4 regions of the Burkholderia theae genome follow, and region 1 is predicted to be linked to each of the others. Evidence: riboswitches for the same ligand, from Rfam matches in the RefSeq annotation. Region 1 holds a riboswitch; each other region holds the start of a gene.
The links. Region 1 has a riboswitch for cobalamin ahead of ACN22W_RS22625 (TonB-dependent receptor domain-containing protein). Riboswitches for the same ligand answer to the same signal wherever they lie in the genome.
Positions count from the first base shown of each region.

Region 2: another riboswitch for cobalamin. It lies ahead of ACN22W_RS13675 (FecCD family ABC transporter permease); the one in region 1 lies ahead of ACN22W_RS22625 (TonB-dependent receptor domain-containing protein).
Region 3: another riboswitch for cobalamin. It lies ahead of ACN22W_RS08995 (HoxN/HupN/NixA family nickel/cobalt transporter); the one in region 1 lies ahead of ACN22W_RS22625 (TonB-dependent receptor domain-containing protein).
Region 4: another riboswitch for cobalamin. It lies ahead of ACN22W_RS32045 (CbtB domain-containing protein); the one in region 1 lies ahead of ACN22W_RS22625 (TonB-dependent receptor domain-containing protein).

Region 1 covers NZ_CP183462.1:1,145,137-1,152,665, reverse strand. Annotated here, with positions in the region: gene ACN22W_RS22625 (TonB-dependent receptor domain-containing protein) at 1-1,553, opposite strand, end outside; cobalamin riboswitch at 1,900-2,093, opposite strand; gene ACN22W_RS22620 (AraC family transcriptional regulator ligand-binding domain-containing protein) at 2,183-3,241, opposite strand; gene ACN22W_RS22615 (hypothetical protein) at 3,408-3,752, shown strand; gene ACN22W_RS22610 (Dabb family protein) at 3,742-4,374, shown strand; gene ACN22W_RS22605 (NADP-dependent oxidoreductase) at 4,425-5,417, shown strand; gene ACN22W_RS22600 (SDR family NAD(P)-dependent oxidoreductase) at 5,448-6,323, shown strand; gene ACN22W_RS22595 (SDR family NAD(P)-dependent oxidoreductase) at 6,325-7,149, shown strand; gene ACN22W_RS22590 (hypothetical protein) at 7,186-7,434, opposite strand.
Region 2 covers NZ_CP183461.1:2,889,333-2,896,861, reverse strand. Annotated here, with positions in the region: gene ACN22W_RS13695 (EVE domain-containing protein) at 1-139, opposite strand, end outside; RNA gene ssrS (6S RNA) at 211-392, opposite strand; gene ACN22W_RS13685 (cell division protein ZapA) at 473-787, opposite strand; gene ACN22W_RS13680 (ATPase) at 784-1,134, opposite strand; cobalamin riboswitch at 1,290-1,543, shown strand; gene ACN22W_RS13675 (FecCD family ABC transporter permease) at 1,702-2,700, shown strand; gene ACN22W_RS13670 (ABC transporter ATP-binding protein) at 2,697-3,512, shown strand; gene cobT (nicotinate-nucleotide--dimethylbenzimidazole phosphoribosyltransferase) at 3,565-4,620, shown strand; gene ACN22W_RS13660 (adenosylcobinamide-GDP ribazoletransferase) at 4,610-5,386, shown strand; gene cobC (alpha-ribazole phosphatase) at 5,371-5,955, shown strand; gene ACN22W_RS13650 (cobalamin-binding protein) at 6,034-6,951, opposite strand; gene cobD (threonine-phosphate decarboxylase CobD) at 6,948-7,529, opposite strand, start outside.
Region 3 covers NZ_CP183461.1:1,925,387-1,932,915, reverse strand. Annotated here, with positions in the region: gene cobN (cobaltochelatase subunit CobN) at 1-3,136, opposite strand, end outside; gene cobW (cobalamin biosynthesis protein CobW) at 3,143-4,222, opposite strand; gene ACN22W_RS08995 (HoxN/HupN/NixA family nickel/cobalt transporter) at 4,248-5,306, opposite strand; cobalamin riboswitch at 5,494-5,759, opposite strand; cobalamin riboswitch at 5,874-6,110, shown strand; gene cobA (uroporphyrinogen-III C-methyltransferase) at 6,220-7,029, shown strand; gene ACN22W_RS08985 (cobalamin biosynthesis protein) at 7,026-7,403, shown strand; gene cobO (cob(I)yrinic acid a,c-diamide adenosyltransferase) at 7,438-7,529, shown strand, end outside.
Region 4 covers NZ_CP183462.1:3,210,150-3,217,678, forward strand. Annotated here, with positions in the region: gene ACN22W_RS32025 (DHA2 family efflux MFS transporter permease subunit) at 1-1,055, shown strand, start outside; gene ACN22W_RS32030 (2OG-Fe(II) oxygenase) at 1,331-2,074, opposite strand; gene ACN22W_RS32035 (inorganic phosphate transporter) at 2,362-3,954, opposite strand; gene ACN22W_RS32040 (histidine phosphatase family protein) at 4,114-4,701, opposite strand; cobalamin riboswitch at 4,755-4,891, shown strand; gene ACN22W_RS32045 (CbtB domain-containing protein) at 4,924-5,133, shown strand; gene ACN22W_RS32050 (CbtA family protein) at 5,147-5,869, shown strand; gene ACN22W_RS32055 (LysR family transcriptional regulator) at 5,892-6,800, opposite strand; gene metE (5-methyltetrahydropteroyltriglutamate--homocysteine S-methyltransferase) at 6,927-7,529, shown strand, end outside.

The DNA of each region.
Region 1 (7,529 bases):
GTCCCCTTGTACGACAGGTCGATGCCGCGAATATGCGAGCGGCCGATGTTGATCGGCGAGAACGTCGCCGGGTTGTAGGCGACCAGGTTGTTGACCCGCGTGTCGTAGAGCGCGGCGGTGAACGTGCCGTACGACGTGTTCGCGTCGATCGCGGCCTCGACCGACGTGCTGCGTTCCGGGCTGAGGTTCGGATTGCCGTAGCCGGGGTAATACAGGTCGTTGAAGCTCGGCAGGCGGAATGCATTGCCGTACGACACGCGTGCCGTATAGACCGGCGTGATCGCCCACGACAACGCGGCGTTGCCCGTGTTCACGGATTGCCCGGCGATGATCTCGTGGCGACCCGCGAGGAACATCGTCACGCTGCCGAGCGTCGCCGACTGATGCAGCGAGAACGCGGAGTCGTTGCGCGTCGGCACGCCGCCGGGAATGTCGATCGGCAGGAACGCCTGTTCGCGCGTGAAGTCGTAGGCCAGCTTCGATTCGCCCGACAGCGGCAGGCCGAACAGGCGGAACCCGTGCTCCTGATGCGTCAGCGACGTCGAGATGCTGAAGCGTTGCGAATTGATCTGGTCGGTCGCGAGGGCCGGGTTGTCCGCGTAGATGAACTGGCGATCGTTCGCATAACCGAAGGACTGGTCGAACTGCGTGTCGGGCGTGATGTCGAGATGGAACGCGACACCGGTCGTCAGCTGGTGATCGAGCTCGCGGTTCGCATAACCGAGGTTGTCGAAGGACAGATCGGAGCGGTGATACAGCGCGAACGTCGAGATCGACCAGTTGTCGCGCGCGTAACCGAGGCGCGCATCGAGATCCTGCGCGTGATACGGATTGCGGCCGGCCTCGTGACCGGAGAAGAAGGGCCGCGTCGCATCGATGCCGGCCGTGTTGTAGTCGTGCAGCCCGAGCGAATAGGTAAGACCGCCGAGCGCGGCAAGCGGCCCCGTCGACGGCACGGTGCCCGACGTGCGGAACTGCGTGTCGAACGTCTTGTTCGAGCCGCCGCCGAACGAGACGGTGGTCTGGTTCGGCTGGTTGGACGCACGGCGCGTGAAGAGCTGTACGACGCCGCCCATCGCATTGGCGCCGAACGACGCGGCGGCCGGGCCCGAAATCACTTCGACGCGTTCGAACGCTTCGGTCGGCAGGTCGGCCCACGGTGCGATGCCGGTAGTCGGCGAGCCGATTCGGATGCCGTCGATGAACACGGCGACCTGGCTGGCCGACGAGCCGCGAATGCTGACCGACGAGGATGAGCCGGGGCCGCCGCTCTGCGAAACGGTGACGCCCGGCAGCGTCGCGAGTGCTTGCGTGATGCTCGGGTCGCTCGGCGACAGCCGGTCGAGATCCTCGCGCGTGAGCACCTGCGTCGACGCATAACGCCGGTCGAACGATTCGGGCAAGTGCCGCGTGTCGGTCACGCTGATCGTCGGCAGGTCGGCGCCTTCCGCGGGCTGGGACGGCTGCGGGAGCGCTGCGTCGCCGGCGGCATGGGCGATCGGGGAGAGCAGCGCGGTGGCGGCGGACGTGGCAAGCAGATAACGGATGTTCATGAGGCAGCGAGAGTGAGCGTGTTGCGCGTACGGCGATCGTGTGCGGGGGGCGGGCAGGGCCGGCCGGTTTTGTCCTGGGTCATCGCGTGGCCGGGCAGCGCGGCGGGCCGTCGCGGGTGCAGGCGCGGAACATGCCGGAGGGCGCGATCGATGGCGCAAGCCGTATGCGTGCGGGCAGGCCACGCAGGCCACGCCTGCCGACAGCGTGCCGGTGCGACGCTTCCGGCGGGGAAGCGGATTCGGGAACGAAGGACATCTGAAGGATCCTGAGGTCGGGCCGTCCATGCAACGGGCGACCGCCAATGGCGGTGCTTGGCGCATCGGGACACCCCGCCCGGTGCGGCTGCTTGGACCTCGGGTCGATGGCAGGTCTCCTGGCTCGCGGGTCGTCATCCGTGCCGGCCTTCCCGGTTTCCCAGTGGCGCGCAGTGGCACGAATTCGCCGCTCACAGTTGCGGGGGCAGCCGCAGATTCGAGGCGCTGCCTCTCCTGCGTTCCCTTTTGATCCCGTCTCCGGGAACCATCAGCGCGCAAGCGTAATGGCGCGCACTCCGGCACGTCAATTCTTCGGTCGCGCGGGGATGCGAAAAAACGTCATTGCCTGGTAAAAACTTTCGAAATCCTTTCTTTTATGCACCGACGCCGCGTTTCATGTCTGACGAAACAGGTGGGTTCGAGGCTGCACGCTCGCGCCTGAACCGGCTCGGCGCGACGCCGGTCCAGCGCACGAACGCACGCCGGAACGCCTCCTCGCCACCGAAGCCGAGAAACGCGGCCACGCGTGTCACCGGCCAGTCCGTCTCGTGCAGGCATCGCCGTGCCGCGTCGGCCAGGCATTGCTCGCGCAGCACGTGATATCCGCTGCCTTCGGTTGCGAGCCGGCGCCGCAGCGTTGCTTCGCTGACGCCGAGCCATGCGGCCAGTTCCGCGAGTGCCGGCAGCGCCTGTTCGCGCGCGAGCGCCGCATCGAGAAAACCGCGCACCTGCTGCGCCCAGGACACGACGGCCGGTGCCGCATCGATCAGACGAAACGGGAAATCGACGAGAAACGCGTCGAGCTCGCCCGGCTGCCGGATCACGCGGTTGTCGAGCCGCGCCGCATCGAACGAGAAGCCGTAGGTTTTCCGTCCGACGTCGACCGGCGCGTTGAACAAGCCGAGCAGCGGCATCGCGTCGTCACGGCGCGGATGGCCGAGCCAGACTTCGTCCGGCCGCAGCGGCTGCCCGATCAGCCAGCCGAACAGCTGCAGATAGCAGAGCAGCCCCGTCAGGTCGACGAGGCATGCGGCCGGGCTGCGCGTGCGGCGCAGCGAGTCCATCCGGAACGTCGCGCGGGCGTCGCGCACCGAGAGCGACAGCGCACCGGCGCGCGGCGTCAGCATCTCGCAGAAGTCACGCGCGCAGCGGATCGCGTCGGCGAGCGTCGCGCAGCTCAGCAGGCAGCGGCACATCAGGTCGACTTCCTGCTTGCGCATCGGCGGATGGCCGTTGCCGCGCGCGACCTGTGCCTCGAGCCGCTCGATCGCGTCGCGGTAGAGCGCGACGAAGCCGCGCGTCGCCGTCGCATCTTGCCGCGGCTGCGCATCGCGGTCGGGCGGCGGCGCGCCGCTGCGCGTGAGTTCGCTCAGCAGGCGCGCGTCGAGGCCCGGCAGGACCCGGCCACTGGACGGCATGGCGCGCTGTTTCATGTGTCTCCCGTTCTGATCGTTGCGACAGGGGCCGGTGAGCGGGCCGGTAGGGGTCCGTGAACCGTCGCCACGCAAGAATGCTAGTCACGCCGGCCGCCTTCGGCCTCGCCGGAACGGCGTAGGCCGGCCACGCATCCCGCCACGAACGACCACGGACGACACGCGAATGATCCAGATCGTAGATGAAATCACGCTCGCACCCGAGCGCATTCCCGACGTGCTCGCACTGCTGCGCGACCGCTATCTGCCGGGCCACGCGGCGCGCGGGCTGACGGCGGCCGGCCGCTGGGTGTCGCCGCCCGTTGCGGTGCCGGGGCAGCCCAGCACGTTGTGGCTGACGTGGCAGGTCGACGATGCGCCGGCTTATTACCGGATGCGTGCGCTGACCGATGGCGACGTGGTCGCGTTCTGGGTAGCGGTCGATGGGCTGTGCGACGCACGCCGCCGCCACGTGATGACGGACGCCGATGCGCCGCTGCCCGCGCTGACGGAGGTCGACCATGCGGCATGACACGGCACAGGTGTTCGTATCGGTGGATCGCGACGCCAGCGCAATCGAGCATGCATTGCGCGACGCCGCGCAGGCGTTGCCTGGCGCAACCCGTGTGGCCCTCGCACGCAATCTGGAAGGCAGCTGGGGCGCGGGCGATTACACGCTCGACGTGCTGCGCGACGAACGGGCGGTCGATTCGGCAGCGGATTTCGCTGCGCTGGCTCGACTGCCGGGCATCGAGCGCATCGACGGCGCGGCCTGCCGTGCGATCGGCGGCGGCCTGCGCGAACCGGCGTTGCGCGATGGCATCTGGCGCACGCTGATGCTGCGCGTGCGGCCGCAGGTGAGCGAAGCGCAGGTCGCGTCGCTGGAGCACGAATTGCTGCAGATGCCCGCGTTCATGCGTGGCATCCGCAACTGGCGCCTGAGCCGGATCGTGACGCCCGGCGCATGGACGCACGTATGGCAACAGGAATTCGCGCAGGTCGGCGATCTGCTCGGCGAATACCTGATGCATCCGTATCACTGGGGCTGGGTCGACCGCCGGTTCGACGCCGAAAGCCCCGACTGGACGGTCGACGCGATCTCGCATGCGTTCTGTCCGCTCGCGTCGAGCCTGCTGGCCGACACGGCGGCGTGACGCGCGGCGCACTGCGCAACGAGCCAGCCCAAAATCCTGGAGACACGAAAATGCGAGCCCTTCTGATCGACCGAGTCGGCCATTCCGACGCTTTCCGGCTGGCCGACGTTCCCGCACCGAAACCGGGCCCCGGCGACGTGCTGATCCGCGTTGCATACGCGGGCGTCAATCCCGCCGACTGGAAATGCCGCGAAGGTTATCTCGGCGCGTTCATGCAGTACACGTTTCCGTTCGTGATCGGTTTCGATGCGGCGGGTGTGGTCGAAGCGGTCGGCGACGGCGTCGACGGCTTCGCGCCCGGCATGCGCGTGTTTGCGCAGACCGACGTTGGCGCGGGGCGCTGGGGCGCGTATGCGGAGTACGTCGCGGTGCGCCACGACTCGGTCGTGCGCCTGCCCGACGCGGTGAGCTTCGCGGAAGCGGCCGCCACGCCGACGCCCGCGCTGGCCGCATGGGCCGGCCTGTTCGACGACGGCGGGCTGCGCGCGGGGCAGACCGTGCTGGTGCACGGCGGCGCGGGCGCGGTCGGCACGTTTGCGATCCAGCTGGCTGTGCAGGCCGGTGCGCATGTCGCGGCGACGTGTTCCGCGCGCAACCGCGACACGGTCGAATCGCTGGGCGCGGCCGCGAGCATCGACTACCGCGCGCAGGACATCGCGGCAGCGGTGCGTGCATGGGCGCCCTGCGGCGTCGATCTCGTGCTCGACGCGGTCGGCGGCGACACGTTGCCCGACGCACTCGACCTGCTCGCGCCGGGCGGCACGCTGGTGAACATCATGACGCTCGCGGCCGGCGACGCCGAGCGGTTGGCCGCGACGGGTGCTGAAGCCGCGCGGCGCGGGCTGCGCACCGCGATGACCTACAGCCGGATGCCGAGCGGCAACACGCTCGCGTCGATTGCCGAACGCCTCGGCCGGCGCGCGTTGCGCGTGCCGCGCTTCGACAGTTTCCCGCTCGAACAGGCGGCACGGGCGCTCGATCTCGTTCAAACGGGCGAGGCGAAAACCAAGCTCGTGCTGCACGTTGCGGATATCGCCGGCTGAATGGCCCGCACTCAAATCACAGGAGACAAAATGACCGACACCCGAGCCCCGATCCTGGCCGGCAAGTGCGCGCTCGTGACGGGCGCGAGCCGCGGCATCGGCCGCGCGATCGCGCAGCGCCTCGCGTCCGAAGGCGCGACCGTCGTCGTCACAGCGCGCAGCCTTACGCAATCGGCCGGCACCGCCGGCACGCTCGCCGAAACGGTCGCGCTGATCGAACAGGCCGGCGGTCGCGCGATCGCGCTTGCGGCCGACCTGTCGAACGCGGCCGAGCGCGATGCACTCGTCGGGCGCGCGGTCGATGCGGCCGGCGGCCTCGACATCCTCGTCAACAACGCGGGCGTGGCCGACTACGCATGCGTCGACGCGATGCCGATGACGATGTTCGACACGACGATCGAACACTACCTGCGCATTCCGTTCGCACTGGCGCAGGCCGCGATCCCGCTGATGCGTGCACGCGGCGCCGGCTGGATAGTCAACATCGGTTCGGTGACGGCGCTGCCGCCGCTGCGGCCGTTCGACGATTTCTCGCGGGTGGGCGGCGCGACCGTCTATGCGGCGGTGAAGGCTGCGCTGTCGCGCTTCACGCAGGGGCTCGCGGCCGAACTCGAAGCGGACGGCATCGCGGTGAATCTCGTCGCGCCGAGCACGGCGATCCGCACGCCCGGCGCCGCGCGCTACATCCCCGAAGGTTATCCGACCGAGGACGTCGCGTATCTCGCCGAAACCGCTCTCGCGCTGTGCAGCCTGCCGGCGCGCGAACGCACGGGCCTCGTCACGCACAGCCTGCATTTCCCGCTCGCGCAGCAACTCGCGGTGCGTTCGCTCGACGGCCGCACGCCGCTGCCGCCGCCCGTGATTCCCGCGTACGCGCATCCCCACATCGACCCGACAGGATTCTGATATGACGAAATCGATTCGTTTCGACGGCGGCACCGCCGTGATCACCGGCGCGGCCAGCGGCATCGGCAGTGGGCTTGCGCGCCATGCGGCCGCACTCGGCATGCGCGTCGTGCTGGCCGATCTCGATCCGGCGAAGCTCGACGCGTTCGCCGCGACGCTCGATGCCGACGTGTTGTGCGTGCCGACCGACGTCAGCCGGCCGGAAGCCGTCGACGCGCTGGCCGACGCCACATGGCGGCGCTTCGGCGGCGTCGATCTGCTGTTCAACAACGCGGGCGTGATGGCGACCGGCTTCAGTTGGGAAATCACGCCGGAACGCTTCGAGCGCAGCTTCGCGATCAACGTGCACGGCGTGCTGAACGGGATCCGCAGCTTCGTGCCGCGGATGCTCGAACGCAACGTGCCGGCGCGCGTCGTGAATACCGCGTCGGTCGGCGGCTTCCTGCCGAGCCCGCTGATGTCGCCTTATTCGGCGACGAAATTCGCGGTGGTCGCGCTCACCGAATCGCTGTACGGCGAACTGAAGATGCTCGGCGCGCCGGTCAGCGTGTCGCTGCTCGCGCCGGGCCCCGTGCAGTCGGACATCTTCAACGATCCGTTCGGCGCCGTGCACGACCGGCCCGAGGTGCGCGGCTTCGTCGACACGATGCGCTCGATGCTGAGCGCGCACGGGCTCACGCCCGACGCGTTCGCCGAGCGGGTGTTCGACGGCATCCGCGAAGGGCGTTACTGGCTGATTCCGCAGCCGGAGACGATCGACGGCGCGCTGCAGCGGCGCACCGATGACATCCTCGCCGCACGCGATCCGTCGCTGCCGTCGTTCTGAGGGCCGGGCGCGGCAGCGGCGACCGGCGTGTGGCGCTTACATACGGGTGCCGGCGTGCGCGCGGCCGCTCGGGTCGCCGCCGCGATCGGGCGGCGTATTGTTCTGATCGATCTTCGCGAGCACGAAGCCGGCGGACGGCAGCGCGGCGGGCGAACGATGCGTCGCCTGCGCGACTGCATCGCGTGGCGATGCGGCGGGAAAACCGGAAGACGTAACGCCCGGTTGAGCGAACGCCGAAAGGGAGGCGGCCACCAGGGCGGCGGCGACGATCGCGTGCGTGTTCATGTTGGCTCCTTCACGACTGACTGCGGGACAACGTAATCAGTCTAGGGCGCGAAACTTAACGCGACGTGAAGGAGCGGCGGCGCGCGGATTACCGG
Region 2 (7,529 bases), on a different replicon from region 1:
CGATCTTCATCGTGTCGCGCATGAAATTGCGCGCCTGATAGTTGCGCACGCCAGTCCACGGCAGCGAGCGCTGCGGTGCGTGAGCGAGATCGTCGATGCTTGCTTCGTCCGGTTCGGACTTCATCAGCCAGTATTGCATGGATCGTGATCGACGCAGAAAAAGGCTGCTACAAAAGGAAACGGCACCGGGACGTGCCCGATGCCGTTGGATAGGCCCCCGCCTTGGCCGCTAGGCCGGCATCCTGAACCTGAGGTTCAGAATTGGTCGCAGTTAGCAGCACTTCGGGTACATCAGACAGAGTGACGCGCGCGCCCGTGCTACAAATTTCCGCAACCGTGCACATGGCATTGGTTCAAGGAATATATGACCTTGGCGAACCAGGCAGGGAAGCTGACTGAACTGTATTTCGATGCGCCAATTTGACCACCGTTGATCGCCGAGATCAAGGGGAATCGACGTATCGATCAAACCTTACTGCGTCTCGTGCTGTGCGAGCACCGCGCCGAGCTGTTCGTTCATCTGGTGCATTGTACGACGGATTTCCTCCGCCGGAAATGCTTCACCGTGCCGCACGCTGGTTTGCAGCCGCAGCAATTCCGATGCGAGCGACAGCGCGGCCATGACGGCGATGCGATCGGTGCCGCGTACCGAGCTGTTCGAGCGGATTTTCGACATTTCGGCGTCGACGCGCGCGACTGCCTCCAGCAGCGCCGCTTCGGTCTCGGCCGAACAGGCGAGCCGATAGGGCTGACCGAGAATCGAGACTTCGATCTGCTTGGTGCTCATGCATGTTCTCCGTGGCTGGCCGCGTCATCGCCTTCCGTACGCGCCTGCGCATCCAGCAGGTCGAGCTGGTTGTCGGCTTGCTCCGCGTTTTTCGAGCGCGGCAGCTTTTCGAGAATCGCGTTCAGTTTCACCTGGGCGTCGTCGATCTTTGCCGACAACGTGTCGCGCTCGGCTGCGAGCGCATTGCGTTCGTCGCGCAGTTGCGCGAGTTCCGCGCGGACCGTGTCCGCTTCCGCGCGCAATTGCGCGACCTGCTCCTCGAGCGCGAGCCGTTCCGAGTGATAGCGCTTGTTCAGCGAGATCAGACGGCCAATATTTTGAGATAAGGTTTCGAGTTCGTTGAGCATTTGCTGCGTCCTCTAAAGACCCAGCATTTTAGCGCGGAATAACGCGCAATCCGACATCTGTAACGTTTCCAGTCGTAACACCCCTGCTTCTTGTCGCGAATAGGTGCGTCTTTTTGCATTCCCGGACGCTTCCTTGACGCTCGCGCGACCCGCTCCTAAACTGGCGCCGCCTCGGTGCTCGCGCGTGAACGCGCGGTTAAACGGGAAGCAGGGCGCGGGCTCCGCCAGGAAGCCGCCAACCTGCGCTGCCCCCGCAACGGTAAGCGGCCGCGTCTGGTGACGCAGGCCGGCTCGGGCGCGTTCCGCGTGAAGGTTTCGCGCACGGGCGCGGGCCACTGCGCGTCATCGCGCGGGAAGGCGAGCCGGTACGCCGCCAGCCCGGATACCGGCCGAGACGGGAAGCCCGCACGGGCTTCGTGACGCGCGGCCCGCGGGGAAGCGGGGTGCGCAACGCTTCACGGAATTCTCTTCGATGCTGACCCCAATCGTCCGCGCGACGCTTCTGTCATGCCCGGCCGGCAGCCGCCGGCGGATGCGCCGCGCGTCATGCGCGCGGCCGTGCGCGGCATGAGCGCCGCACGCGCTGCCGCGATCTGGGCCACGCTGGCCGCCGTGGTCGCGTTGCTGTTCATCGCGTCGTTGTCGATCGGCAGCGTGCCGATGTCGCCGTGGCAGGCGCTCGCGTCGCTCGTGCCGCACGGCGGCGATGCGTTGTTCGCCGACATCGTCCGTACGCTGCGCCTGCCGCGTGCGCTCGCGGGTTTCGCGTGCGGCGCGCTGCTCGCGCTTGCCGGTGCGCTGCTGCAGGTGCTGCTGCGCAATCCGCTTGCGGAACCGTACGTGCTCGGCGTGTCCGGCGGCGCGGCCGGTTTCGCGCTCGTCGCGATGATCGCGGGCGGCGCATGGTGGCTCGTCGACGCGTCGGCGTTCGCCGGCTCGCTCGTGTCGGTCGCGCTCGTGCTCGGTCTCGCGCGCCGCGAACTGTGGCGCGGCGACTCGCGCGATGCGTCGCCGCGGCTGCTGCTCACGGGCGTCGTGATCGCGGCGGGGTGGGGCGCGCTCGTCACGTTGCTGCTGTCGCTCGCGCCCGATGCACGGCTGCGCGGCATCATCTTCTGGCTGACGGGCGACCTGAACGGCGTGACGGCGCCGTGGTTCGCGTGGGGCGCGCTGCTGCTGAGCGCATGCGTCGCGCTGCCGGCCGCGCCGCAACTGAACGTGCTGCTGCGCGGCGACGCGACCGCGCTTGCGCTCGGCGTGCCCGTCACGCGGCTGCGCGTGCGGATCTATCTCGTCGCATCGCTGGCCGCCGCGGCCGCGGTGACGACGGCCGGCACGATCGGCTTCGTCGGCCTCGTCGTGCCGCACGCGTTGCGGCTCGCGTTCGGCAACGACCAGCGGATGCTGCTGCCGGCCGCGATGCTCGCGGGCGGCGGCGGCGTGATGGCGGCCGACCTGCTTGCGCGCACTGCGATCGCGCCCGCGCAACTGCCGGTCGGCGTGATGACCGCGTTGATCGGCGTGCCGGTGTTCCTGTGGATGTTGCTGAGGAGACCGATGCGATGACGCATACCGCATTGCACGCTGGCGGCGGCGACCTGACCTGTGCGACCGTCGACCTGACGCTGAAGGCCGGTGCACGCACGCTGCTCGACGGCCTCGCGCAGGCGTTCCGCCCCGGCGAGATCTGGTGCGTCGCGGGGCCGAACGGCGCGGGCAAGACGACGCTGCTCGCGACGCTCGCGGGGCTGCAGCCGCCGGCCGGCGGGCATGTCGAGATCGACGGACGGCCGCTCGCCGCGTGGCCGCCCGCGCAACTCGCGCAGCGCCGCGCGCTGATGCCGCAGCAATTGCACGACGCGTTCAGCGCGACCGTGTTCGACACCGTGCTGCTCAACCGCTTTCCGTATCTCGGTGGCTGGGGCTGGGAGCGCGACGGCGACCGCGCGGCCGCGCGCGAGGCGCTCGCGACGTTCGACCTGACCGCGCTTGCGTCGCGCGACGTATTGTCGCTGTCGGGCGGCGAGCGGCAGCGGGTCGCGCTGGCCGCGACGCTGTGCCAGGATGCGCCACTGATGCTGCTCGACGAGCCGCTCGCGCATCTCGACCTGCATCACCAGATCGATTGCCTGACCGCGCTGGCCGCATGGCTCGACGCAGGCCCGCGCACGGTGCTGTTCTCGTGCCACGACCTGAATCTCGCGCGGCGTTTCGCGACGCATGCGCTGTTGCTCGACGGCCGCGGCCACGCGTGGGCCGGCCCCGTGCACGATGTGCTGACGCCCGAACGCGCGAGCGACGCGTTCGGTTATCCGCTCGTGCTGATCCGCGAGAACGGCCGCGACGCGCTGCTGCCGGCGTGGCCCGAGCGACAATGACGTTTCCTTTCCCGATGCGCGGCGCAGGCCGCACCCACGACACGGCTCTTCGATGACGAATTCGACCCACTTCCCGCCCGCGATCGCGCCGCTCGACGAAACGCTGCGCAAGCGCCTGCAGCATGTGATCGATCACAAGACCAAGCCGCCCGGCAGCCTTGGCCAGCTCGAGGCGATCGCGCTGCAGATCGGCCTGATCCAGCGCACCGAGCGGCCGGTCGTGCAGCGCCCCGTGATGATCGTGTTCGCCGGCGATCACGGGATCGCGGCCGAGGGCGTCAGTCCTTATCCGCAAGCGGTGACCGCGCAGATGGTCGCGAACTTCCTGGCCGGCGGTGCGGCGATCAACGCGTTTTCGGGCGTCGCGCAGAGCACGCTCGAGATCGTCGATGCGGGCGTGGCGTCGCCGCTGCCGCTGTCCGACCGGCTGGTGTCGCTGCCGGTCGCGCGCGGCACGCGCAACTTCGCGGCGGAGCCGGCGATGACGCACGACGAGGCGATGACGGCGCTCGCGGCCGGTGCGGCGCGGGTGCGCCTGCATGCATCGCTCGGCACGAACGTGATCGGCTTCGGCGAGATGGGGATCGCCAACACGTCGTCGGCCGCGTGCCTGATGAGCCGCCTGCTCAGCGTGCCGATCGACGCATGCGTCGGGCGCGGCACGGGCCTCGACGACCAGGGCCTCGCGCACAAGCGCGCGGTGCTCGGCCGCGCGCTCGTCAAGCACTCGCACGCGATCGCGCCGCTCGACGTGCTCGCGACGTTCGGCGGCTTCGAGATCGCGATGATGACGGGCGCGTATCTCGCGGCCGCGAGCGAGCGGATGACGATTCTCGTCGATGGCTTCATCGCGACGGCCGCGCTGCTCGTCGCCGAGCGTATCGTGCCCGGCGTGCGCGATTACTGCGTGTTCTCGCATACGTCGCACGAGGCCGGGCACCGGCGCATGCTCGAGCATTTCGGCGCGAAGCCGCTGCTCGCGCTCGACCTGCGGCTCGGCGAGGGCACGGGTGCGGCGCTCGCGCTGCCGCTCGTGCGCGCGGCGGCGGCGTCCCTCAGTGAAATGGCGAGCTTCGAGTCCGCCGGCGTCGACAATCGTGACGCCTGAGCGCGCGCGCGGCGTGCGTGCCGAACTGCGCTACTTCTTGGTCGCGCTCGGCTATTTCACGCGCGTGCCCGTGCCGCGCGCGATTGGTTATGCGGCGGGCGATCTCGACCAGGCCGCACGCTATTTCCCGCTCGTCGGCGCGTGCGTCGGCGCGTGGGGCGCGCTCGTCTATCTTGCCGCGCTGCGCGTGCTGCCCGCGTCGATCGCGGTCGGGCTGTCGATGGCCGCGACGCTGCTCGCGACCGGCGCCTTCCACGAAGACGGCCTCGCCGACAGTTGCGATGCGTTCGGTGGTGGTTATACGCGCGACGACGTGCTGCGCATCATGCACGACTCGCGGATCGGCACGTTCGGCGCGGTCGCGCTCGTGATCGCGCTCGGCCTGAAATGGCAGGCGCTCGCGGCCATGCCGCCGCTGCGTGCCGCCTGGACGATGATCGCCGCGCATGCGGCGAGCCGCGCGGCGGCCGTGAGCCTGCTGATGTCGCTCGACTATGTGCGGCCCGAAGGCAAGGCGAAACCGGTCGCGCAACGGATGGGCGTGCGTGCGGCGTGCATCGCGGCGGTGTTCGGGCTGCCTTGGCTGTTCTGGCCCGACTGGCGTGCCGGCATCGCGGCAGGTGTCGCGCTCGTGCTCGTACGCGCATGGGCCGCCCGCTACTTCGTGAAGCGGATCGGCGGTTATACGGGCGACTGTCTCGGCTTCGCGCAGCAACTGAGCGAACTGGCCATCTATCTGTTGGTGCTCGGATGGACGTCGTCCTGATCCGTCATCCGGCCGTCGGCGTCGAGCCGGGCGTCTGCTATGGACGCAGCGACGTGCCGCTCGCCGCGCCGGCCGACGCCGGCGCGCACGCCGTGCTCGCGCATCTGTCCGCGCTCGGCGCGCCGTCGCCCGAACGGATCTGGACGAGCCCGCTGACGCGATGCGTGTCGGTCGCCGAGCGGCTCGCGCAGCGATTCGACGTGCCGGTGTCGAGCGACGCGGGCTGGCAGGAAATGGATTTCGGCGCGTGGGAAATGCAGCGCTGGGACGATATCGACCGTGCGGCGCTCGATGCGTGGGCGGCCGACCTGATGCATGCATGCGCACATGGCGGCGAAAGCGTCGCGCGGTTCGCCGCGCGTGTCGCACGGCGGGCCGATGCGGTTGTGCAGTTCGACGGGCCGCAATGGGTGGTCACGCATGCGGGCGTGATCCGCGCATTCGCGTCGCATGTGTTGCGTGTGCCGCTCGCGACGCTGCTGTCGCGGCCGGTGCCGACGGGCGGTGTCGTCTGGCTGCGCAAGGACGACGCGGCATGCGCGTGGGAAGTCGTGCACTGGGACGAATAGGCGCGTGCAGGCCGGCACGTGAACGGCATCCGGCCGCTCGCGGCTCTCGCGGGAACACCGCGCACGTACGGCCTGAAATCAGTTCGCCGGCCGCCGCGCACGCGCGGCGTCGAGATCCTCGCACAGCGCGGCCGCACCCTGCGCGATCCGCGGCGACGGCCGCGTCAGCAGATCGCCGTCGATCGCGAACAGGTTGTTGCGCGCCACGGCCGTCAGCGCGGGCCACGCGCGCCAGTGCGCCAGGCTCGGCAGCGGGTCGCCCGAGCGTGTCGCACCGGCGCTCGTCGTCACGATCGTTTCCGGATTCGCCGCGAGCACGGCCTCGTCGGTGACCGTCGGCGCGAGCGGCTTGAGCGACGCGAATACGTTGCGGCCACCGCACAGCGCGATCACGTCGTTGATCAGGTGCGCGCCATTGAGCGTCATCAGCGGCCGGTCCCAGACCTGGAAAAACATCGTGACGGGCGCTCGGGCCGCATAGCGTGCGCGTAGCGCGGCGATGTCGCGCGCAAAGCCGGCCGCGGCCGCATCGGCAGCCGGCTGCGTGCCGAGCAGCAGGCCGAGCCTGCGCAGCGACGACGAAACGTCGTCGAGATGCTTCGGTTCACTGAAGAACAACGGGATGTGCAGCGCGCGCAGCGCGTCGGTCTGCCGTTCGGCGTTGCCGTGCCGCCAGACGACGATCAGGTCGGGCTTCAGCGCGGCGATACGCTCGAGATCGAGCGCCTTGTTGTCGCCGACGCGCGGCACGGCTTGCGCGGCGGGCGGATAGTCGCTGTAGGTGACGGTGCCGACGAGCTTCGCGCCGCCGCCGGCCGCGTAGACCAGCTCGGTCGCGTGCGGCGCGAGGCTGATCACGCGCTGCGCGGGCGCGGGCAACGTGACGGTATTGCCGGCGTCGTCGCGCGTCGTGACGTCGGCGTGGACGAGCGGCGCGTGAGCGAGCACGGCCAGCGCCGCGACCGGCACCAGCCGGCGGAACTGGCGCGGGTTCATGCGGATTCCTGCTGCAGCGTCGGCACGCAGTGCGCAAGCGCGTCGCCGAGGCGCTGCCATTCGGCTTCGCTGCCCGGCAGGCCGACGCGCACGCTCGACGGGGTCGCGAAGTGCCGCGTCCAGATCCCGCGTGCCGCGAGTGCCGCATGCAGCGCCGCAGCGCGCGGGTCGTCGGTCCAGCAAAAGAGCGGCGTCGCGCGAACCGCGAAGCCGTGCGCGCGCAGCAGCGCGGCCAGCCGCTCGCCGTCGGCCGCGAGCCGTTCGCGGGCAGCCGCCTGCCAAGCGCGATCGGCGAACGCCGCGGCGACCGCGTGGCGCGCGGGTCCGCTGACCGTCCACGCGCCAAGCATGTCGCGCAGCGCGACGATCCGTTCGGGACACGCGAGCACGAAACCCGCGCGGATGCCGGCGAGACCGAAGAACTTGCCGACCGAGCGCAGCACGACGAGCCCCGCGCGATCGACCTGCGGCGCGAGCGACTGCGTCGCACCCGTATCGGCGAACGCCTCGTCGACGATCAGCGTGCCGCCGCGCGCCGCCAGCTGCGCATGCCAGCCGAGCAGGCGCTCGGCCGGCAC
Region 3 (7,529 bases), on a different replicon from region 1:
CCTGCAGGCCCGCGCCGTAGCTGCCCGGCCGCGCGCCGAACACGCGCCAGCCGGCGCGGCGGCGCGCTTCGTCGGGCGACACGCCTTGCGCGACCCATTTCGCGCGTTCGCGCTCGATGCGCGCGCGGATCGGGTTCAGTTCCTCCGGCTCGTCGAGGGCGGCGACGGCCTGCACCGCCGCATCGAACAGATGCATCAGGTTCGGGAACGCATCGCGGAAGAAACCGGATACGCGCAGCGTCACGTCGATGCGCGGCCGGTCGAAGATCTCGATCGGCAGGATCTCGAAGTCGGTCACGCGATGGCTGCCGTGCGCCCATTTCGGCCGCACGCCGAGCAGCGCGAACGCTTGCGCGATATCGTCGCCGCCCGTGCGCATCGTCGCCGTGCCCCACACGGACAGGCCGATCGCGCGCGGATAGTCGCCGTGATCCTGCAGATGGCGCTCGATCAGTTGCTGCGCGGATTTCAGGCCGAGCGACCACGCGGCCTGCGTCGGCACCGCGCGCGTGTCGACCGAGTAGAAGTTGCGGCCGGTCGGCAGCACGTCGGGGCGGCCGCGCGACGGCGAGCCGCTCGGCCCCGGCGGCACGAAGCGGCCGTCGAGCCCGCGCAGCAGCTGGCGCATTTCCTCGCCGCCGCATGCGTCGAGCGCGGGTATCAGCGTCGAGCGCACACGCTCGATCACCGCGAGCGTGTGCGGCCATGCGCCGGGCGGTGTCGCGTCGGTGCTGGCGTTGCCGCCTGCGGCTGCGCACAGCCCGTCCAGCCACTGCTGCGCGAGCCGTTCGAGCCGCTCGCGCGTATCGCCCGCATGGCGCCACGGCGATGCGTCGAGCGCCTGCAGGATCGTCGGCCGCGGGCCAGCCCACGGTGCGGCCCAGTCGGCCGACAGCGGATCGAAGTCGTCGCCGAGCGCGAGATCGCGCGCGAGCGCGCCGATCAGCCCCGCACGCACGCCCTTGCCGTCGCCAATTGGAAAACGCGCGAGCGCGAGCAGCGTGTCGCGCCGCTGCCGGTCGGCCGGCGATACGCCGAACACGTGCAGCCCGTCGCGAATCTGCGCTTCCTTCAACTCGCACAGCCAGGCGTCGACGCGCGTCAGCAGCGCATCCTCGTCGCCGGTGTCGCGCGGCGGCGATACGCTCAGCTCGTCGTGCAGCCGGTGCTCGGCGATCGTCGCGAGGATCGTCTTGCGTAGCAGCTTCGCGCGCCGCGCATCGACCATCAGCGCCTCGTAGTATTCGTCGACCTGCCGTTCGAGATCCTGCAGCGGGCCGTAGTTTTCCGCGCGCGTGAGCGGCGGCATCAGGTGATCGATGATCACGGCCTGTGCGCGCCGCTTCGCCTGGCTGCCCTCGCCCGGATCGTTGACGATGAACGGATACAGGTGCGGCAGCGGCCCGAGCGTCAGGTCGGGCCAGCACGCGTCGGACAGCGCGACGCTCTTGCCCGGCAGCCATTCGAGGTTGCCGTGCTTGCCGAGGTGGATGACCGCGTCGATGCGATATGCATCGCGCAGCCAGAAATAGAACGCGAGATACGCGTGCGGCGGCACCAGATCCGCGTCGTGGTAGCTCGCGTAGTCGTTTTCGCCGCGCGAGCGCGACGGCTGGATGCCGACGAACACGTTGCCCGCGCGCCAGCCGGCGATCGTGAAACGCCCTTGCCGCAGCGTCGGGTCGGTTTCGGGCGGCCCCCAGCGCGCGTTCAGCGCGTCGCGCACGGCCGCCGGCAGCCGCGCGAAATGCGCGGCGTAATCGGCCAGTGCAAAACTCTGGAACGCCGGGCGCAATGCATGCACGGCCGCGTCGTTGGTCACGCCTTCGGTGAGCCGCGCGATCAGCGCGTCGCCGTCGGGCGGCAGGTCGGCCACCGCGTAGCCCGCGTCGCGCAGCGCAGCGAGCACGCGCAACGCGGATGCCGGCGTGTCGAGCCCGACGCCGTTGCCGATCCGCCCTTCGCTTTGCGGATAGTTCGCGAGAATCAGCGCGACGCGCTTGCTCGCGTTGTCCAGCGTGCGCAGCCGGCACCAGCCGCGCGCCAGCGCCGCGACGAACGCGATCCGTTCGGCGTCCGGCTGGTAGCGCACGACGTCGACCTCGGTGTGCGGGCAGCGATACGCGAGCCCCTTGAAGCTCACCGCGCGCGTGACGATGCGCCCGTCGACCTCGGGCAGCGCGATGTGCATCGCGATGTCGCGCGCGTGCAGGCCCTGGTTGTCGGCCACCCATGCGTCGCGATTGCCGCCGGACAGGATCACCTGCAGCACCGGCGCGTCGCCGGCGAGCACTTCCGGCTCGGCCGCATCGATCGCGCCGGCCGCGAACGCGGTCGTGTTCAGCACGAGCGCGACGTCGTGCGTGTCGCACAGCTGCGTGATGACCTCGCGGCTCACCGCGTCCTTGAGCGACGTCACCGCGATCGGCAGCGGATTCAGCCCTTCCCGCGCGAGCGCGTCGGCCAGCGCGTCGAACACGGCGGTGTTCGCGGCCTGCCAGTGCGCGCGATAGAACAGGATCGCGACGACCGGCGCGCCGGGCGTCCAGCGCGGCCGCCAGTCGTCGATGCTCGCGCGGTCGCGCGCCGGGTGATACAGCGCGGCGGCCGGCAGCGGGCGCGGCAACTCGGGTTCGTCGCCGAAGCCGAGCGTGTGGAACGCGATGCTGCGCAGCAGCGCGTCGGCGTTGTGCACGCCACCCTCGCGCAGGTAGCGCCACCACAGCCGGCACAGGTCGGGCGCGACCGTGCTCTTCGCAACGAGGTTCGGGTCTTCCTGCAGGTCGCCCGAGAACATCGCGAGCTGCTGCCCGCGCTTCGACGCGAGCGACACGGCCTGCTCGATCCCGTACGGCCAGTACGCTTCGCCGCCGAGATGATCGATCACGACCGCCTTCGCGTGGCGCAGCACGTCGTCGACATAGAAATCGACCGACGCCGGCTGCCGCAGGAACGTGACGTTCGCGAGCCGCACGCTCGGAAAGCCGGCCGGCAGCTGCGGCACGACGCTCGCGAGCAGCGACAGCGTCGTGTCGGCCGAGCTCAGGATCACGATGTCGGCCGGTTGCTGGTCGATCCGGACGACGCCCTGCGTATCGTCGACGAAGCCGCCCGGCGTGGTGCGCAGCAGATGCATCGTGCGTTACGCCTGTTGCGGTTCGGCCGCGCACGCGGCGTCGAACGCGCGCTGCAGTGCGGCCGCGTCGAGATCCTCGCCGATCAGCACGAAGCGGCTCGCGCGCGTTTCGCCGTCCTGCCAGCGACGGTCGAAATAGCTGTCGAAGCGGCGGCCGACGCCCTGGATCACGAGCCGCATCGGCGCGCCGGGCAGCGCGGCGAAACCCTTCGCGCGATAGATCGTGTGCGTCTCGACCACGCGCTGCAGTGCGGCGATCGTCGCTTCGCGCGTGCCCGCGTCGCCCGATACGACGACCGAGTCGAAATCGTCGTGGTGGTGATCGTGATCTCCGTCGTCGGCCGAGCCGTGATGGTCGTGACGCAGGTGGATCGTGTCTTCCGATGCCGATTCGAGCCCGAGCAGCATCGCGAGGTCGAGCTCGCCGCGCGTCGCGCGCACGATCTTCACCTGCGGCGGAATCTCGTCGCGGATCGCGGTTTCGATCTGCGCGAACTGCGCGTCGCCGACGAGATCGGCCTTGTTCACGATCACGAGATCGGCGGACGACAGCTGATCGGCGAACAGCTCGTGCAGCGGCGATTCGTGGTCGAGGTTCGGGTCCGCACGGCGTTGCGCGTCGACGGCCTGCGGGTTTTCCGCGAACTGGCCGCTCGCGGCGGCCGGCCCGTCGACGACCGTCACGACCGCGTCGACCGTGAAGCTGTTGCGGATCGTCGGCCAGTTGAACGCCTGCACGAGCGGCTTCGGCAGCGCGAGGCCCGACGTCTCGATCAGCACGTGGTCGATGTCCGCGCGCCGCTCGACGAGCGCTTCCATCACCGGATAGAACTCTTCCTGCACGGTGCAGCACAGGCAGCCGTTTGCGAGTTCGTAAAGCTGGCCGGACGTTTCGTCCTGCGTGTCGTCGCAGCCGATGCCGCAACCCTTGAGGATTTCGCCGTCGATGCCGAGTTCACCGAATTCGTTGACGATCACCGCGATGCGGCGGCCTTCGGCGTGCTGCAGGATGTGGCGCATCAGCGTCGTCTTGCCGCTGCCGAGAAAGCCCGTGACGATCGTGACGGGAAGCTTGCGTAGGGTCATGGTGGGTCCTGGGTCGAATGGGGGTTCAGGCAGAGATCGTCACATCGATCTCGTCGTAGCGTTTGATGCGATAGATCGCGGCGGACACGAGCCAGCTCGCGAGGAACAGCCCGATCACGACGTAGCCGAGCATCCCGAAATGCGCGGCCGCCGTCGTCGCGAAGTCCCACACGGTGCCCTGCAGCGACAGCTTGCCGGCGAGCAGCGCCAGCACCTCGATGCCGCCGATCAGCGCCGCGACCAGCACCGAGACGAACGTGATCGTCATGTTGTAGTAGATCTTGCGGATCGGCCGCACGTACGCCCAGCGGTACGCACCCATCATCAGGATGCCGTCGGTCGTGTCGACGAGCGTCATGCCGGCCGTAAACAGCGCGGGCAGCACCATCACCGACCAGAACGACAGGCCGCCCTGCACCTGCGTGGCCGAGATGCCGAACAGCGCGATCTCGGTCGCGGTGTCGAAGCCGATGCCGAACATGAAGCCGACCGGATACAGGTGCCAGCTGCGCGACACGATCCGGAACAGCGGGCGGAAGATGCGCGCGAGCACGCCGCGCTGGTTCATCAGCAGGTCGAGATCCGCCTCGACGAGCGGCTCGCCGCGCTTCACCGCGCGAAACGTGCGATACACGGAAACCAGGATCATCAGGTTCGCGGCCGCGAGCAGCAGCAGGAAGAACGCGGATACGCAGGTACCGATCGTGCCGCCCAGCTCGCGCATGCCGTCGAAGCGCGACAGCGACGCGGCGGTTGCCGCGACCACGGCCGACATCACGATCACGACCGTCGAGTGGCCGAGCGAGAAGAACAGGCCCGCGCCGAGCGGGCTGCGGCCCTCCTGCATCAGCTTGCGCGTCACGTTGTCGATCGCCGCGATGTGGTCGGCGTCGACCGCGTGGCGCAGCCCGAACACGTACGCGAGCAGCGCGGTGCCGAGCAGCACGGGCTGGCCGTGGAAGGCGATGAATGCCCAGACCCACGCGCCGACGTTGAAGGCGATCAGCAGTGCGTAGATCGCGACAATCTTGCCGCGCAGCCCGGATGAACTGTCGTTGAACAGGCGAAACAGCGAATCGAGCATGACGCTCCTTTGCGAACGGTCGACATGAAGCATGCCAACACGGCCGTCGCTGCGCGGCCCCGTGCGGCCCCGCCCTCCATCGGGCCGGATCATGCGCGCTCGCGCGGGCGGCCGGACGACGGGAATCGGGAAACGCTCGGGTGTCGGGCACGCTGCGGCCGTGGACGATGCGCCGCCTCCCCGCGGCGCTGAACCCCAACGTTTAGGCCGGTATCCGGGCTGGCGAACACGCCGCTTCGCCTTCCCGGATGCGCAAGGCATCCAGTGGCGGTCGTCCGCATGCGCGCGGCATGCGGCGAAGCGGCGTTGCATCGTGGCGGGCACGATGCGTTCGCTTACCGTTGCGGGGGCAGCACAGGTTGGCTCGACTGCGACGCAGGCAGGCTCCCTGTTTCCCGTTTAACTGCGCGCGCCGGAGCGGCGCGCGCGAGCACCAAAACGCGTGCGAGTGTAGGCGTCGGGGGCGGGAGCGTCAAGGCGACGCGGGCCGCCGGGCCGGGTTTCGCACGGCCCGCGCGCCGCGCCGGAGGCCGTGCGCGGCGGGTTCGCGCGGGCGGACCGCTGTGCTATCGTAGCGCCGCGTTCGGTGCTCGCACGCGCATTCCGCGCATGCAGTTAAACGGGAAACAGGAGGCGGACGACCGCCCGGCCTGTGCTGTCCCCGCAACGGTACGCCGCCCGCGCGACGCGCTTCCCCGCGCACGCGCCCATGCCGCCCACGATGCCACTGCCCTTCACCGGGCGGGAAGGCCGCGGCCTGGCAAGCGGCCAGCCCGGATACCGGCCGACGCAAGGGGCGAGCCCGACGCTCGCCGAACGCCCGATCCGCGGGGGACGGATGGGGTGCGCATTCCACCCGCGTTCGCGCGGGCTTCGCCCGATCCGTCATGTCTTGCCTGTTTGCCGGCCGCCGATGTGCCGCCCGCCTTCCCCTTTCCACTGTTTCGACACGGTGCGCGCCGTGCCGCGCGCGATGAGCCGCGCGTGGCTCATCGGCGCCGGCCCCGGCGATGCCGACCTGCTGACGCTCAAGGCCGTGCGTGCGATCGGCGCGGCGGACGTGCTGCTCGTCGACGATCTCGTGAACCCCGACGTGCTGCGCCATGCGCGCGCCGACGCGCACATCGAGCACGTCGGCAAGCGCGGCGGCCATGCGTCCACGCCGCAGGAGGCGATCGTCGCGGCGATGCTCGCGCACCTGCGCGCGGGCCGCAGCGTCGCGCGGCTCAAGGGTGGCGATCCGTTCGTGTTCGGTCGCGGCGGCGAGGAACTGGCCGCGCTCGGCGCGGCGGGTTTTCCGGTCGAGGTCGTGAACGGCATCACTGCGGGCATCGCCGCACCGGCCGCACTGGGCATTCCGGTCACGCAGCGCGGCGACGCGCAGGGCGTGATCTTCGTCACGGGCCACGGCGCGGGCGCCGACGAACCCGACTGGCGCGCGCTCGCGGCGACGCGCATGACGATCGTGATCTACATGGGCATCCGCCGGCTCGATACGATTGCCGCGGCGCTGCGCGACGGCGGCCTGCCCGGCGATACGCCGTGCGCGGCGATCGAGAATGCGACGCGTCCCGGGCAGCGGCACGTGCTCGCGACGCTCGACACCCTTGTCGAACAGGTCGGCGCGACCGGCATCGGTTCGCCAGCGATTGTCGTGATCGGCCGCGTCGCGGCGCTCGCTGACGATCCGGCGGTGCGTGCGGCGCTCGGCGGCGGTGCATGATGCGCGTCGCGCTCGGCGTCGGTTTTCGCGCGGGCACGACGGCCGCGCAACTCGACGCCGCGATCCGCGCGGCGCTGGCGCTTTACCCGGACGCCGAACCGGCGGTCGTCGCGACGCTTGCCGACAAGGCGCACGCCCGTGCGCTGCGCACGCTGTGCGCGCGCCGCGGCTGGGCGCTCGTCGGGTTCGACGCGGCGCGGCTCGCGAGCCGTCCCGAACTGGCCGCGAGCGGCCCGTCGGATGCCGCGCTCGCGCGCTTCGGCGTCGCGGGCGTGGCCGAGCCGTGCGCGCAGCTCGCGGCGCCGCATGGCCGGCTGCTCGGCCCCAAATCCATCCGGGACGGCGTGACGGTCGCGCTCGCCGGCCCGCTCTGAACCCTTTGTTTCGCTTTCGACAGGACGATTCCCGATGAAGACCGATACCGAATCCCATCAGCGGATGGCCGAACGCCGCCGCGCCGGCCACGAGAAGAAACAGGCCGCCGCCACCCACGAAAAGGG
Region 4 (7,529 bases), 1.4 Mb from region 1:
GGATGATCGTCGTGCGCAGCACCGAGAAGGCGAAGCTGATGCGCGCGATCGCGACGATCACGTGGCCGGGCATCGTCGCGCCGGTCGTCGGGCCGCCGATCGGCGGCTTTATCACGACCTATGCGTCATGGCGCTGGATCTTCCTGTTGAACGTCCCGTTCGGCATTGCCGCGCTGGCCTGTACCTGGCTGATCGTCCGGAACACGCGGGCCGACGAACAAAGGCCGCTCGACTGGGTCGGCTTCGTGCTGGCCGGTGGAGCGCTGACCTGCCTGTTGATCGGAACCGAGGCGGCCGGCCAGCAGGACGTGCACTTCACGCGCGCGGCGGTCCTGGTGGGGGCGAGCGTGCTGTTCGGTGTTGCCGCGTGGTTGCATGCGCGACGTTGCGCGCATCCGCTGCTCGATTTCACGACGCTGAAGGTGCCGACGTTCTCGGTGACGGTGTTCACCGGCTCGATCACGCGAATGGCGATCAACGCCGTGCCGTACCTGCTGCCGCTGCTGTTCCAGATCGGTTTCGGGCTGTCGCCGTTCCAGTCCGGCCTGCTGCTGCTCGCGAGCGCGCTCGGCAATCTCGGCATGAAGGCGGGAACGTCGTGGATCCTCGATCGCTTCGGTTTCCGGCGCGTCGCGCTCGTCGATGTGACGATCGTCGGCATCTTCACGATCGCGTGCGGCTGGCTGACTGCATCGACGCCGCTGGCGATCACGCTGTTCGTCGTGTTCGTCTACGGGCTGACGCGGTCGATGCAGTTCACGACGCTCGCGACGCTGGCCTATGCCGATATCCCGGCTCACCAGACGAGCGCGGCCAGCACGTTGTGGAGCGCCGCGCAGCAGATGACGATCGGGATGGGGATCGCGTTCGGCGCGTTGTCGCTGCGGCTCGCGGCGTTGGTGCGGGGCGATGCGGCCGGCATGCACTACGTGCTCGACGATTTCCGCTGGGCGTTCGTCGCCGCAGGTGTGCTTGCACTGCTGACGTTGCCGGGCTACGCGCGGCTGGCCTTCGATGCGGGCGACCGGCTGCGGGCGAATGTGGCGCGAGGATAGGCCGGGCCGCCAATCGCCTTTGTGTCGCGACAGGTGAATGCTTTCGTTTCCTGTCGCTCACTTGAAGCGTCTGTTCGTCATGGCCAAGATGGCCTGACGGGCAGCGAACTCCGTCATCGGCCACTGTGAACGAGTGAGCAGATCGCGTGATGATGCCCGGTCGCACCACCCCCGAACGATAACGCGCGATTGGTGCAGCGGACGCGCGGTGTTTCCTGTGCGAATTCATCCGCGAGACGAATGGCACGATAGCGTTGCGCTCGTTCCGGTTGCCGTCACTGTGCGTCGTGGAAGATGATGCCGACCGTGTGGCGGTGGCCGCTGCGGATCCGGCTTACGCCGTGGCGCAGGTTGACGCGGTAGAAGCCGCGCGTTCCCTGCACGGGCCGGCCGTGCACGGCGAAGATCACCGCGTCGCCTTGCGTCAGCGGCACCACTTCCGCGCGCGACTGCATGCGTGGCCGCTGTTCCGTCAACACGAACTCTCCACCGGTGAAATCGCGGCCCGGCGCCGACAGCAGGATCGCGACCTGGAGTGGAAAGACATGCTCGCCATACAGGTCCTGATGGAGGCAGTTGTAGTCTTCGGGACCGTATTGAAGGATCAGCGGCGTCGGCCGTGTTTGTCCCGCCGCGTGGCAGCGATCGAGGAAGGTCGCGTGGTCGTTCGGATAACGGACGTCGAGCCCGAGCGCGTTGTTCCAGCGATTCGCGATAGGCGCGAGATGCGGGTAGATCGTCGTGCGCAACTCGGCGACGACCTCTGGCAGCGGGTACGCGAAATACTTGTATTCGCCGCGCCCGAATCCGTGCCGCGCCATCACGACGCGTGAACGATAGAGCGCATCCCGCGGATAGAGCGATGCGAGCGCATCGCACTCGCTCGCCGAGATCAGGCCTGGCACACGCGCGCATCCATGGCGATCGAGTTCCGCATCGACAGTCGTCCAGTCGATTGCGTCGACACGTTGCGCGATGTTCAGCGATTCGACGGCAGGTTGCAGATCGGCAATGTTCACGGGCTACCTCGGTTCGTCAGCAACGTGGTGCCGTGCGGTCGCGTGGAATGCTTAGGAAGCGTTCCGCGCACGGTTGAATCCACGATGGAAGTTGATGAACCCAGTCTACCGACGTCCGTGAGACGGCGCGCTCCAGATCTTGCGCTCCAATTCGGAAAAGGAAGGGGGAGAGGCGTGCGATGCGGCACGGACACGCCGCATGCGGCGACGTGTCGGAGCGGAGAAGCGAGAGTCGAACCTTCCACTACAGGTGGCCGGCGCTCACCGGCCACCCAAAGCGTCCCCGATCAGACCACCGACCGGAACAGCCAGTAGAGCCCGCCCGCGAGCGCGATCGACGCCGGCAGCGTCAGCACCCATGCGAGCACGAGGCTGCGCACCGTGCTCCATTGCAACCCGGACCCGTTCGCCGCCATCGTGCCCGCGACACCCGACGACAGCACGTGTGTCGTCGACACCGGCAGCCCGTACATGTCTGCGGCGCCGATCGTCAGCATCGCGACGACTTCGGCCGACGCGCCCTGTCCGTACGTCAGATGCTGCTTGCCGATTTTCTCGCCGACGGTCACGACGATCCGCTTCCAGCCGACCATCGTGCCGAGACCCAGTGCGATCGCGACGGCGACCTTCACCCAGGTCGGAATGAACTTGGTCGCATGGTCGAGCTGCTTGCGATAGTTGTCGATCGCGAGCTTGTCGTCGGCGGCGAACGCGGGTTGTCCCGATTTCTCGATCAGGCGAATTGCTTCGGACACCAGATACATCGTGTTTCGCACGTTGTCGACGTCGCGTTGCGGCACGGCCGCCATCGAGCCCGACGCGCCGACCGCGGTCGCGAGCGACGTGGACAACTGCTGCACGGCCGGCAGCACGGCCGGCGTCAGCTCACGGCGCTGCACGTAGTGTTCGACGTCGGCGCGCGGGTTCGCGGACGGCGCGACGCCGTTCGTGTACTTCCCGAACGTTGCGGCCGCCTGGTTCGCGACCGCAACGAAGGTCTGCGATTCGGCCGGCGTAACGGCCTTGTTCAGCGCATACGCGGTCGGTACCGTGCCGATCAGGATCAACATGATGAGGCCCATCCCTTTCTGCCCGTCGTTCGAACCGTGTGCGAACGACACGCCCGTGCAGGTCAGGATCAGCAGGCAGCGAATCCAGAACGGCGGCGGCTGATCCTTCGGCGGCTCCTTGTACAGCTCCGGAATCCGCACGACGGCCTTCAGCACGAGCAGCAGCAGCGACGCGCACAGGAAGCCGACGATCGGCGAGAACAGCAGCGACTTGCCGACGCCGAGCGCCTGGCCCCAGTCGACGCCGCTCGTGCCGGACGGCCCGTGCATCAGCTGGTTCATCAGCCCGACGCCGATGATCGACCCGATCAGCGTATGCGAGCTCGACGACGGCAATCCGAAATACCAGGTCGCGAGGTTCCAGACGATCGCGGCGATCAGCAGCGCGAACACCATCGCGAAGCCCGAGCCGCTGCCGACCTGCAGGATCAGCTCGACCGGCAGCAACTGCAGGATGCCGAACGCGACGGCGCCGCTCGAGACCATCACGCCGAGGAAGTTCCACATGCCGGACCAGATCACCGCGACGTTCGGCGTCAGCGAGTGCGTGTAGATCACGGTGGCGACCGCGTTCGCGGTGTCGTGGAACCCGTTGACGAATTCGAAGCCGAGCGCGATCAGCAGCGCGGCGCCGAGCATCAGGTACGGGAACAGCGACGCTTCGCGGACCGACGACAGATCGTCGATCAGGTGCATGGCGATATAGACGGCGCCGATCGCGAGTACCAGCACGAAGACGGCATAACCGACTTGCCGGGTGCGTTCGACGGAGCCCGGATTGTTCGAGGCGGACGAAGCAGGTTGATTCATGACGGCATCTCGTAGGGGAATCGCGTCTGATCCTAGCTTCGGCCAGCAGTCAGTTTGATGACAGTCGGGATGACGAACGGCATGTCTTACAGCGATGTAAGCCGAGCGCCGGCACGCATCTTCGGCCACATGGCGCACGCAACTCGGCACGACAGGGGCTTACGCATCAGTGTCGCGCCGATCGACATCCGCGATCAACATCCATCCATGCGGCGATGCGGCGAATGTCGTGCATGACAGCGGCGCGACGTCGACGCGAGTCGCGGCCCTGGAATCCATCCGCAGCGCCTGCGCGACGGCCGCGCGAATGATCGCCGCATGCGTGATCGCGACGATGTCGCGGTCGTGCTGCAGCGCGTTCAACCATGTGCCGACGCGCCGCATGGCTGCGTCGAACGATTCGCCGCCGTGCGGCGATGCGGACGGATCGCCGATCCATGCACCCAATTCGTCAGGACAGTCGCGGCCGAGATCGTGCAGCCGCTGGCCGCGCCAGTTGCCGTAGTCGATGTCGCGCAGCGCGTGATCGATGTCGGCGCGCAGCCCGAGCGCATCGGCAGTCTGTCGCGCGCAGCGGGCGGGGCTGCACAGCACGATCGCGCCGGCGACGCCCGCCCACCGGTCGCGCAATGCGGCGGCGTCGGCGAGCCCGCGCGCGTCGAGCGGATCGTCGTCGGGAAACGTGCCGGTGCGCATCGCACGGGTCGATGCGTGTGCGATCAGGCGCAGCGAGGCATGCAGGGTCATGTCGGTTGTCGGAGGGGCCGGGCGGAACGTGCGGTCGCTCGCACGCCGTCACTTCAACACGCGGACTTTCGCGCGTACAATCCGCCCGATACGAAACGCGGAAGCCGGTGCAATTCCGGCGCGGTCGCGCCACTGTAACCGGGGAATCTCGATCCCGGAAGCCAGACCTGCCTTCGTACCCATCCAACATTTGTCGGGGCGCGATTCCCCTGAGGTGCATCCATGAGCGAAGCAGTGCTGAAGCCGGTCGTCGTGCCGGCACCCATCCCCGTCCGTGAACTGTTGCCGTGGGCCGTGTTCGTCGGCCTGATCCTGCTGCTCGCCCTGTATTTCGTCGGCGCGGAACAAGGCGCGACGTCGCTCGTGCCGGGTATGTACGTTCACGAATTCGTCCACGACGGCCGCCATCTGCTCGGCTTTCCCTGCCACTGACGCGGAGAACACGATGGTCGGAAAGCTGCTCATGCGCGGGATGCTCGCAGGCATCGCCGCGGGCCTCCTCACGTTCGGTTTCGCGAAAATCGTCGGCGAACCGCAAGTCGATCAGGCGATTTCCTTTGAAGAAAAGCTCGACACCGCCAAAGGCGATGCGCCGGAGCCCGAGCTGGTCAGTCGTCACACGCAGGCCGGCCTTGGCCTGCTGACCGGTGTCGTGACCTACGGTGCGGCATTCGGCGGGCTGTTCTCGCTGGTCTTCGCGTTCGCGTACGGGCGCGGCGGCCGCCTCCCGGCGCGGCCGCTGGCCGCGTGGCTCGCACTGGCGGCGTTCATCGCGCTCGTGATCGTGCCGAACCTCAAGTACCCGGCCAATCCGCCGTCGGTCGGCGATCCCGACACGATCGGCTATCGCACGGGCCTGTTCTTCCTGATGATCGCGATCTCGATCGCGACGATGGTGTTCTCGGTCAGCGTGCGCCGCCATCTGCTGGCGAAGCTCGGCCAATGGAACGCGTCGATCGTCGCCGGGCTCGTGTTCGTCGCGATCATCGCGGCGGTGCAGTTCGGGCTGCCGTCGATCAACGAGGTGCCGGCCGCTTTCCCGGCCGCCGTGCTGTGGAAGTTCCGCGTCGCGGCGATCGGCATGCAGGTGATCATGTGGACGACGATCGGCCTGCTGTTCGGCGCGTGGGTCGAGCGCGGCGAACGCATCGGCATGCGCGCCGCCTGACACGTCCTGCAACCGGGCGCGCCTAGCGCATCATGCGCGGCGCGCTCCACGTCGATTCTCGCGCCAGCGCGACGAACGCGGCCAGATAGTCGATCGCCGCGTCCGCCTCGCGGATGCCGAGAAAGATCTGCTTCGCGATGCCCTTCTTGCCGAGCTTGACCGGCACGACCGGCATGCGGTCCGCGTATTCGTCGGCGAGCCATCTCGGCAGCGCGGCCACGCCGCGCCCGCTCGCCACCATCTGCAGCATGATGTCGGTCGTCTCGATCGACTTGTGCCGCCTCGGCACGATGCCGGCCGGCGTCAGGAACTGGTTGTAGATGTCGAGCCGGTCGGTTTCGACCGGGTAGGTGATCAGGATCTCGTCCGTCAATTGCGCGGGCGTCACGTAGTCGGCGTTCGCGAACCGGTGTGAGTCAGCGACCACCAGCACCTGCTCGTAATCGAATACGGGAACGAAGTGCAGACCCGGCTTGTTCAGCGGATCGGGCGTGACGAGCACGTCGATGTCGTAACCGAACAGCGCGCCGATGCCGCCGAACTGGAAGCGCTGCTTCACGTCCACGTCGACGTCGGGCCAGCGCGACAGATAAGGCGACACGACCTTCAGCAGCCACTGGTAACACGGGTGGCATTCCATCCCGATGCGCAGCGTGCCGCGCTCGCCCTTCGCGTACTGCTTCATCCGCTCCTCGGCGAGCTCGAACTGCGGCAGCAGCCGGTTCGCCAGCTTCAGCAGATATTGCCCGCCCTGCGTGAGCCGCAGGCCGCGACCTTCCCGGTCCCAGATCGGCGTGCCGAGCTGCTGCTCGATTTTCCGGACGGTATGGCTGAGCGCCGATTGCGTGAGGTGCAGCGCGTTGGCGGCCGCGGTCAGCGAGCCCTGGCGCTCGACTTCACGAATCACGACGAGATGGAATCGTTCCAGCATGGTTATCGCTCACCCGACAGATGCATGAACAATTTTAATGGATGAATGAAATAATGCCATTTTATTTCATGTGTTGAAATCCCTATCATGGCTGCCGGACATTCACTACATCTGGACGGCAGCGTCATGGTCACCACACACAACCTCGGTTTCCCGCGCATCGGCGCGAAGCGCGAACTCAAGTTCGGTCTCGAACGCTACTGGAAAGGCGAATCGTCGCGCGACGAGCTGAAGGCGCTCGGCGCGCAGCTGCGCCAGCGCCACTGGAACGACCAGCGCGATCTGGACCTGGCGCCGCTCGGCGACTTCGCGTTCTACGACCAGGTGCTCGACATGAGCTTCACGCTCGGCAACCTGCCGAAGCGCGTGCAGGGCTTCCACGGCGACGTGCTCGACAACTATTTCCGCGTCGCGCGCGGCCGGTCGGCGCAGTCGGCCGAAGAGCATGCCGCGTGCTGCGGCGGTGTCTCGGCCGGTGAAATGACGAAGTGGTTCGACACGAACTATCACTACATCGTGCCGGAATTCCACGCGGACACGAACTTCTCGCTCGACCCGTCGCGCCTGCTCCAGCAACTGGCGGAAGCGCAGGCGCAGGGCGTGGCCGTGAAGCCGGTGATCCTCGGTCCCGTCACGTACCTGTGGCTCGGCAAGGCGAAGGACGATTCCGATCGCCTCGCGCTGCTGCCGAAGCTGCTGCCCGTGTACGGCGCGCTGCTCGACACGCTG